One region of the Methylopila sp. 73B genome, then DNA from elsewhere that is predicted to be linked to it. Evidence: predicted binding sites of a transcription regulator. Region 1 holds the regulator's gene; each other region holds the start of a gene.

Region 1 (2,198 bases):
ACCACGATCGGGACGCCCCGTCCCGTCTCCGCGGGCCTCGCCGTCCAAGGGGCGACCGCCCTCAAGCGCGAGCCGCAGCCGGCGGCCGAGGAGGCCCTTGGCCACCTCGCCTGGGAGGCCCCCGCGCCCGCCCCGGCCGCCAAGACCGCCGAGACCCGCCGCATGGAGGCTCGCGTCAAAGGCTATGAAGGCGATAACTGCTCAGAGTGCGGCAACTACACGATGGTCCGCAACGGCACCTGCCTGAAGTGCGACACCTGCGGAAGCACGAGCGGCTGCAGCTGAACGCCGACGACGTAGAGATCCGCGCTCTCTACGAGCCTTCGGCTGTCCGTAGCTGGACAATACCTTTCGAGAACCCGGGCGGTCCCAGTGGGGCCGCCCGGAAAGCTTTATGGAACATACGACGAACGTTTGCGCATGCTGCGCTGGGGCCGGTGGTGGTCCTGCAGGGAGATCTCCCCCGCGTCGCCCGGCGCCTCGGCGCCCAAGGCTTGTTAAGCCGCGCGGGAACGGAACGTTAAGAGTTGCGGAACACATCTAGAACAGGTAGATATCTGTTCATGATTTGTTTTGATTCTTGGCGGGCCCGCCCATGCTGACGCGCAAACAGTACGAACTGCTCCGCTTCATCCATGAGCGGCTGAAGGAGACCGGCGTGCCGCCCTCCTTCGACGAGATGAAGGACGCGCTGGATCTCAAGTCGAAATCCGGCATTCACCGCCTCATCATGGCGCTCGAGGAGCGCGGGTTCATCCGGCGCCTGCCGAACCGCGCGCGGGCGCTGGAGGTGGTGAAGCTGCCGGAGGCGGCGGCCCCCCCTGTCTCGCGGCCCACGGGCCGGTTCGCTCCCAACGTCATCGAGGGCAATCTGGGGCGGGTGCGCCCGCCGCAGTCGGACGACGACGACAACCGCATGGTCGCGATCCCGGTCATGGGCCGGATCGCCGCCGGCGTGCCGATCGAGGCGATCCAGGCGAAGAGCCACACCATCGCGGTCTCCCCCGACATGCTGTCCACGGGCGAGCACTTCGCGCTCGAGGTGCGCGGCGACTCGATGATCGAGGCCGGCATCCTCGACGGGGACCTTGTCCTCATCCGCAAGCAGACCGTCGCGGACACCGGCGACATCGTTGTCGCGCTCGTCGACGACGAGGAGGCGACGCTGAAGCGCCTGCGCAAGCGCGGCGCGTCGATCGCCCTCGAAGCGGCGAACCCGGCCTACGAGACGCGTATTTTCGGCCCCGACCGGGTGGCGATCCAGGGGCGGCTCGTCGGGCTGATCCGGCGCTACTGATCGTCGTCCAAAGGCAAGTCGTCGTCGGCCGGGTCGGTCGGGTCGACCGGCTTTGTAATGTCACTCGATTGCGGCGGACGACGGGGTTCGAAACGCAGCGCCAGAACGTCCGGCGGCGGGCGGACCGTCGCCGCCGCTCCCTCCCAGGGCCTATGTCCGGCGGGATCGCGCGCGGCGGTCGCGACGAATGCGTCGCCCTCGCGCGTGAGCGACAGCGCGCCGGTGGCGCGCAACGCGGCGCGGTCGATGACGGCCGCCGTCTTAGCGCAGGCAGGCGGCGCCTCAAGCCGGGTGATGACGAGCGCCGCCCGCCGGCAATCCTCCTCGAAAGCGCGCGCGTCCCAGACCAGCGCGACGTCGCGTTCGTCGTCGAGCCGGCCGACGCAGCCATAGGCGTCGCAGCGCGGCGTCGCCGACCTCGGTGGCCGGCCGTCGCGGTCGACGATGTCGCCGTCGGCCGCGAGCCAGACCTTCGCGGCGAAGGTGGTCGGGCGGGCGCCCAGCAGCGCCAGCCGCCCGTCGGCGCCCCGGATCGCGGCGGCGCGGCCGTCGCGGTCGATCACCAGGTCCGGTCGCCCAGGAGCCGCAGCCAAAGCGAGGCCCGCCGCAATTACGGGCGCGGCTGCGTAGCGGAGGGCGGTTCGCCACACGCAGAGCCAGGCCAGCCCCAGCGACAGCAGGGCGAGCGCCGGGGCGCCGAAGGCTGGGATCGCGCGCTCGGAGCCCGGCCAGGAGGCGACCGCGCGGGCGATCGCCAGCACGCCGCTGAGGCCCCAGCCCATCAGGCTCCACCAGGGGCCGTCGAGGCCGAGCGGCGCGAACAGCAGGCCGCCGACCACGCAGGGCATGACGATCAGGCTGATCAGCGGCGTCGCGAGCGCGTTGCCGGCCAGCGCGTAGG
Region 2 (2,198 bases), 390 kb from region 1:
CCTCGAAGCCGCCGGAGGGCGCGACGTGTCACCGCGCGTTCGGTCCGCGACCGCGTCGCGGGTCATCGACTAGGCCCCGAGAAAGGAGCGTCCGGTCGGATCAGCGTCAGAACGGGATGTCGTCGTCCATCGCGTCGGAGTAGCCGCCGCGTCCGCCGCCCGCTGCGGCGGGGGCCGCCGGAGCGGGAGAGCGACGCTCGGTCGGGCTCGACCGGCCGAAGCTCTCGTTGGAGCCGGCCTCGTAGCTGTCGTCCGAACCGCCGCCGCCGCGGCCGTCGAGCAGGGCGAGCTCGCCCCGGAAGCGCTGGATCACGATCTCGGTCGTGTACTTCTCGACGCCCGAGGGATCGGTCCACTTGCGGGTCTGCAGCTGGCCCTCGACATAGACCTTCGAGCCCTTGCGCAGATAGCTCTCGGCGATCTTGGCGAGGTTCTCGTTGAAGATCACCACCGAGTGCCACTCGGTCTTTTCGCGGCGCTCGCCGGACTGCTTGTCGCGCCAGTTCTCGGAGGTCGCGATCCGCAGGTTGACCACCGGCTCGCCGGAGTTCATGCGGCGGACTTCCGGATCACGGCCGAGATTTCCGACCAGAATGACCTTGTTGACGCTGCCCGCCATGACGATCTCCTGAAAGCTTGAGCGCGCACCCTAATCGCCGCGACCGCCTCCGTCGCCCCCGCCCCGGGCTTGTCCACAAGCCTCGGGAGGGGACGCATGGCGGTGGACAATGGCGTTTGTTCTTCCTATGTTCCTTAGCATGCGGATCGCGGCGCGACAAGCGCTCCGCTTGACCTGAACGCCTTGCGGGCCGACTTGACGATCGAATGGCGGGATCGAGCCGCTGCGGGACGACGTGACCTCATGACGAAAACCTCTTCGCCGGCCGGCAAGGCCCGAGCGCCGAAGCAGGCTGCGGCCAAGCCGGGCCCTAAGGCAGCTGCCAAACCGCCGGCCAAGACGCCCGCGAAGTCCGGCGTCGAGACGGCGCCGAAGCCGGTCGCCAAGACCTCCGCCGCGGCGCTGGAGGCGGCGTTCGACGCTGCGGCCGAACGCGTCCCTGAGCGGCGCGACGCGCGGCTGATCTCCGTGCGCGGCGCGCGCGAGCATAATCTCAAGAACGTCGACCTCGACATTCCGCGCGACCGGCTGGTGGTGTTCACGGGCCTGTCGGGCTCCGGAAAGTCGTCGCTCGCCTTCGACACGATCTACGCCGAAGGCCAGCGCCGCTACGTCGAGAGCCTCTCGGCCTACGCGCGCCAGTTCCTCGAGATGATGCAGAAGCCGGACGTCGACCAGATCGACGGCCTGTCGCCGGCGATCTCGATCGAGCAGAAGACGACCTCGAAGAACCCGCGCTCGACGGTGGGCACGGTCACCGAGATCTACGACTACATGCGCCTGCTGTGGGCGCGCGTCGGCATTCCCTATTCGCCGGCCACCGGCCTGCCCATCGAGAGCCAGACCGTCAGCCAGATGGTCGACCGGCTGACGGCGCTGCCGGAGGGTTCGCGGCTCTACCTGCTCGCGCCGGTGATCCGTGGCCGCAAGGGCGAGTACCGCAAGGAGATCGCGGAGTTCCAGAAAAAGGGCTTCCAGCGCCTCAAGATCGACGGGACCTACTACGAGATCGCCGACGCGCCGGCGCTCGACAAGAAGCTGAAGCACGACATCGACGTGGTGGTGGACCGCGTGGTGATCCGCGGCGAGATCTCGAGCCGTCTGGCGGACAGCCTGGAGACCGCGCTGGCGCTTGCCGACGGCATCGCGCTGGCGGAGTTCGCGGGCGAGACCGACGAGCACGGGCAGGCGAAGCGGCTGACCTTCTCGCAGAAGTTCGCCTGCCCGGTTTCCGGCTTCACCATCGCCGAGATCGAGCCCAGACTCTTTTCCTTCAACAATCCCTTCGGCGCCTGCCCGGCCTGCGACGGCCTCGGCACCGAGCTCAGCGTCGATCCGAACCTCGTGGTTCCCGACGGAGGGCTGACCCTGCGCAAGGGCGCGATCGCCCCCTGGGCGCGCTCGACCTCGCCCTATTACGTCCAGACGCTCGACGCCCTCGCCAAGCACTACGGCTTCAACCTGACGACGCGCTGGTCCGACCTGCCGGAGAAGGCGAAGAACGTCATCCTCTACGGTTCGGGCGCCGACAAGGTGCGCTTCGTCTACGACGACGGCCTGCGCTCCTACGAGACCACCA
Region 3 (2,198 bases), 2.6 Mb from region 1:
GAGGCCCAGTTCGCCCAGAGCCAGAAGATGCAGGCGGTCGGCCAGCTCGCCGGTGGCGTGGCGCACGACTTCAACAACGTGCTGACCGCGATCATCGGCTACTCCGACCTGCTGCTCGCGAACCACCGGCCGACCGACCCGTCCTTCCAGGACATCATGCAGATCAAGCAGAACGCGAACCGGGCCGCGAGCCTCGTCCGCCAGCTGCTGGCCTTCTCCCGCCGCCAGACCCTGCGGCCGCAGGTGATCGTTCTGGGCGACGTGCTGGCGGAGCTGCGCATGCTGCTCGGCCGGCTGGTGGGCGAAAAGGTGAAGCTCGAGCTCGTCCACGGCCGCGACTTGTGGCCGGTGAAGGCGGACCTGAACCAGTTCGAGCAGGTGATCATCAACCTCGTGGTCAACGCCCGCGACGCGATGGCCGACGGCGGGACCGTGACGATCCGCACCCGCAACGTCACCGCGGCCGAGGTCTCGGCCTTCGGCCATCGCGGGCTGCCGCCGGCGGACTACGTGATGATCGACGTGGACGACACCGGCTCGGGCATCCCGGAAGAGATCCTCGACAAGATCTTCGAGCCGTTTTTCTCGACCAAGGAGGTCGGCAAGGGCACGGGTCTCGGGCTCTCCACCGTCTACGGCATCGTCAAGCAGACCGACGGCTACGTCTTCGCGCTGTCGGAGCCCGGCGAGGGCGCGACCTTCCGCATCTTCCTGCCGCGGCACGTCGCGACCGAGGTGGAGGAGGCCAAGCCCGCCGCGATCGCCGCGGCGCCGCAGGACATGACGGGGCGCGGAACCGTGCTGCTGGTGGAGGACGAGGACGCGGTGCGCGCCTTCGGCGCCCGCGCGCTGGCCTCGCGCGGCTACGACGTCATCGAGGCGCGCTCCGGCGTCGAGGCGCTGGAGCAGATGGAGAAGCACGGCAGCGCGGTCGAGCTCGTGGTCTCCGACGTCGTCATGCCGGAGATGGACGGGCCCTCCCTGCTGCGCGAGCTGCGCAAGAAGCAGCCGGACCTGAAGATCATTTTCGTCTCCGGCTACGCCGAGGACGCCTTCAAGAAGAACCTGCCCGACGGCGAATCGTTCGCCTTCCTGCCGAAGCCGTTCACGCTGAAGCAGCTGGTGCAGGCCGTGAAGGACACGATGGGCGCCTGAGGGCGCTCCATCGGCCGCCCGCGCTCAAGATCATGGGGTTCCGGCCGATCTCGGCACAAGATGTTCCTATTGCGTTCTGAGAACAAAGAAAGTACAAAAGGCTCCGTTGAAGGCCCGCCGCGGGCCGTGCCATAAGGAGCCAGAGCGATGTCGCAATCCGCACTCCGCCTCGTCGAAGGAAGCTCCATGGACAGGACAAAGGCGCTCGACGCCGCTCTCGCGCAGATCGACCGCGCGTTCGGCAAGGGGTCGATCATGCGCCTTGGGGCGGGCCAGGCTCTCGCCGAGGTCGAGGTGGTTTCGACCGGCTCGCTGGGGCTCGACATCGCGCTCGGGGTCGGCGGCCTGCCGCGCGGCCGGGTGATCGAGATCTTCGGGCCGGAAAGCTCCGGCAAGACCACGCTCGCGCTCCACACCATCGCGGAATCCCAGAAGTCGGGCGGCGTCTGCGCCTTCGTGGACGCCGAGCACGCCCTCGATCCGATTTACGCCCGCAAGCTCGGCGTGAACCTGCAGGACCTGCTGATCTCCCAGCCGGACACCGGCGAGCAGGCGCTCGAGATCGCCGACACGCTGGTGCGCTCCGGCGCGGTCGACGTGCTGGTGGTCGATTCGGTCGCGGCGCTGACGCCGCGCGCCGAGCTCGAGGGCGAGATGGGCGACGTGCAGCCCGGCCTCCAGGCCCGTCTGATGAGCCAGGCGCTGCGCAAGCTCACCGGCTCGATCTCCAAGTCCAAGACCATGGTGATTTTCATCAACCAGATCCGGATGAAGATCGGCGTGATGTACGGCAGCCCGGAAACCACCACGGGCGGCAACGCGCTCAAGTTCTACGCCTCCGTCCGCCTCGACATCCGCCGCATCGGCGCGATCAAGGAGCGGGACGAGGTCGTCGGCAACCAGACCCGCGTCAAGGTGGTGAAGAACAAGGTCGCGCCGCCGTTCAAGCAGGTCGAGTTCGACATCATGTACGGCGAGGGCGTCTCCAAGGTCGGCGAGCTGATCGACCTCGGCGTCAAGGCCGGGATCGTCGAGAAGTCGGG
Region 4 (2,198 bases), 1.6 Mb from region 1:
GCATGGACGGGTTCTCGAACCTGTTCCACGCTTATTCCAACGGCACGATCGGGACCTCGACGCTGCAGTCGCGCGCCACCGCCGGCGTCGCCGGCAAGACCTTCGTGTTCGTGCTGCCGGGCTCCGGCGGCGCCTGCCGCGACGCCTGGGACGGCGTGCTGAAGGCGCAGCTCGACTACCGCCACCGCCCCTGCAATTTCGTGGAGATCCTTCCGCGGCTCGACGAGCACCTCAAGCGCGGGAAGCTGAAGGCGAACCCTTAGCCGTAGAGCCGCGACACCAGCCGGGGCGGCACGCGCAGCATCAGCAGGCCGGCGCCGAGCGCGGCCCGCGGGCCCGCAAACCGCTTCTTCAGCGTCGGCGTCATCGCGCGGGCGCGTAGCCGCATCACCTTGCTGCGGCCGATGCGGCGGATGAGGTCGGCCTCCGCCATGGCGGGGAGCGACCGGAACCCGCCGAGCTTCTCATAGAGCGCGCGATGGATCAGCAGCCCCTGCTCCGGCCGCGGCAGGCCGGTCAGCGCCTCGCCGATCCGCACCAGGGTCTCCGAGGCGCGCGCGCCGGCGCCGAACTGGTCGAGCCCGAAGCTGAAGACGGCGGCGCGCGAGGCGGTCTCGCCGCGGCGCTCCAGCGTTTCAACCAAGCTGCGGACCTCACGGAACCAGCCCTCGTCTAGCACCGAGCCGGGTTCCAGAAACAAGATCCAGGGAGACTTCGCCCGTCGCGCCGCAGCGTCCAGGCGCCCGGCGCGATCGGCGAAACCGCCGACCACCTTGCAGCCGGCGAGATCCGCAATCTCGAGCGTCGAGTCCGTCGATCCGCCGTCGGCGATCGTCACGTCGCGCACGACGCCTTCCGCCGCGCCCGGCACCAACGCCGCAAGCGTCGCGACCAGAACGGCTTCGTCGTTTCGTGTCGGAATGACCACGCTGAGCATAGCCCCAAGCGTTAGCACGGGTTCCGCCCTGCGTCCGTCTCCTTTTTGCAGCGCCGCGCGTTCGATTTCGACACGGCCGCGCGATATCGTTCTTGTTTTGTTCGGGATCGGGGATTAGCTTCGTTGCATGTCGCAGCCAGCCCGCGCCCATATCCCCGCACCCTCCCCCATCGCGGCGCCGCCCGGCGCTCCGGTCGACGTCACGCGCCGAAGGGGACGCGGCGCGGTCACCAACGCCAGCGGCCGGTTCGAGCCCTATGCGCGGGTGGCGGAGGACGACGGCTGGGACAGCCTCGAGGAGCTGCCGCCGTTCCGAACCGAGGTGACGCTGGAGACGGCGCGCACCGCCATCACGCGCAACCAGTCGCCGGACATCGCCTTCGATCGGTCGGTCAATCCCTACCGCGGCTGCGAGCACGGCTGCGTCTACTGCTTCGCGCGGCCGACGCACGCCTATCTTGGGCTGTCCGCGGGACTCGACTTCGAGTCGAAGCTCACCGCCAAGCCGAACATCGCCGAGGCGCTGCGGCGGGAGCTCGCGGCGCCGGGCTACAAGCCGCGCACCATCGCGCTTGGGACCAACACCGACCCCTACCAGCCGATCGAGCGGACGCACCGGCTGACGCGGCAGATCCTAGAGGTGCTGGAGGAGACGCGCCATCCCGTCGGCATCGTCACCAAGTCCACGCTGGTGCTGCGGGACCTCGACATCCTCTCGCGCATGGCGGAACAGGGCCTCGCCAAGGTCGCGCTCTCCATCACCACCCTCGACGCCACGCTCGCGCGGCAGATGGAGCCCCGCGCGCCGACGCCCTCCAAGCGGCTCGAGGCGGTCGCGGCGCTGACGCGCGCCGGCGTGCCGACGACGGTGCTGACGGCGCCGGTCATTCCCTCGCTCAACGACCACGAGATCGAACGGCTGCTGGAGGCGGCGAAGCAGGCGGGCGCCTGCGAAGCCGGCTACGTTCTTCTCCGGCTGCCGAACGAGATCAAGGACCTCGTGCAGGAATGGCTGGTCGAGCATCACCCCGCCAAGATGCGCCGCATCCTGTCGCTGGTGCGCGAAACCCGCGGCGGCAAGCTCTACGATTCCGGTTGGGGCGTGCGGCAGACCGGCGAAGGCGTGGTGGCCTGGACGATCGGCCGGCGTTTCGAGCTGGCGGCCCGGCGGCTCGGCCTCGACCGCCGTCACCTGCGGCTGCGGACCGATCTGTTCACCCCGCCGGCGCGTACCGCGAAGGACGGCGGCGTGCAACTTTCG

The links. Region 1 encodes LexA, which represses DNA repair genes until DNA is damaged. Its sites were predicted from a motif close to TGTTCNNNNTGTGTTCNG; they were not measured.
Region 2: the regulator LexA is predicted to act here: its motif matches at 737-754, upstream of uvrA (excinuclease ABC subunit UvrA).
Region 3: the regulator LexA is predicted to act here: its motif matches at 1,217-1,234, upstream of recA (recombinase RecA).
Region 4: the regulator LexA is predicted to act here: its motif matches at 1,025-1,042, upstream of K244_RS0113130 (PA0069 family radical SAM protein).

Annotation. Positions count from the first base shown of each region.
Region 1 is NZ_JAFV01000001.1:1,160,876-1,163,073, forward strand. It holds gene K244_RS0105625 (vitamin B12-dependent ribonucleotide reductase) at 1-285, shown strand, start outside; gene lexA (transcriptional repressor LexA) at 596-1,297, shown strand; gene K244_RS0105635 (ComEC/Rec2 family competence protein) at 1,291-2,198, opposite strand, start outside.
Region 2 is NZ_JAFV01000001.1:1,552,624-1,554,821, reverse strand. It holds gene ssb (single-stranded DNA-binding protein) at 107-619, opposite strand; gene uvrA (excinuclease ABC subunit UvrA) at 863-2,198, shown strand, end outside.
Region 3 is NZ_JAFV01000001.1:3,775,584-3,777,781, forward strand. It holds gene K244_RS0118065 (response regulator) at 1-1,155, shown strand, start outside; gene recA (recombinase RecA) at 1,303-2,198, shown strand, end outside.
Region 4 is NZ_JAFV01000001.1:2,718,569-2,720,766, forward strand. It holds gene moaB (molybdenum cofactor biosynthesis protein B) at 1-263, shown strand, start outside; gene K244_RS0113125 (glycosyltransferase) at 260-937, opposite strand; gene K244_RS0113130 (PA0069 family radical SAM protein) at 1,065-2,198, shown strand, end outside.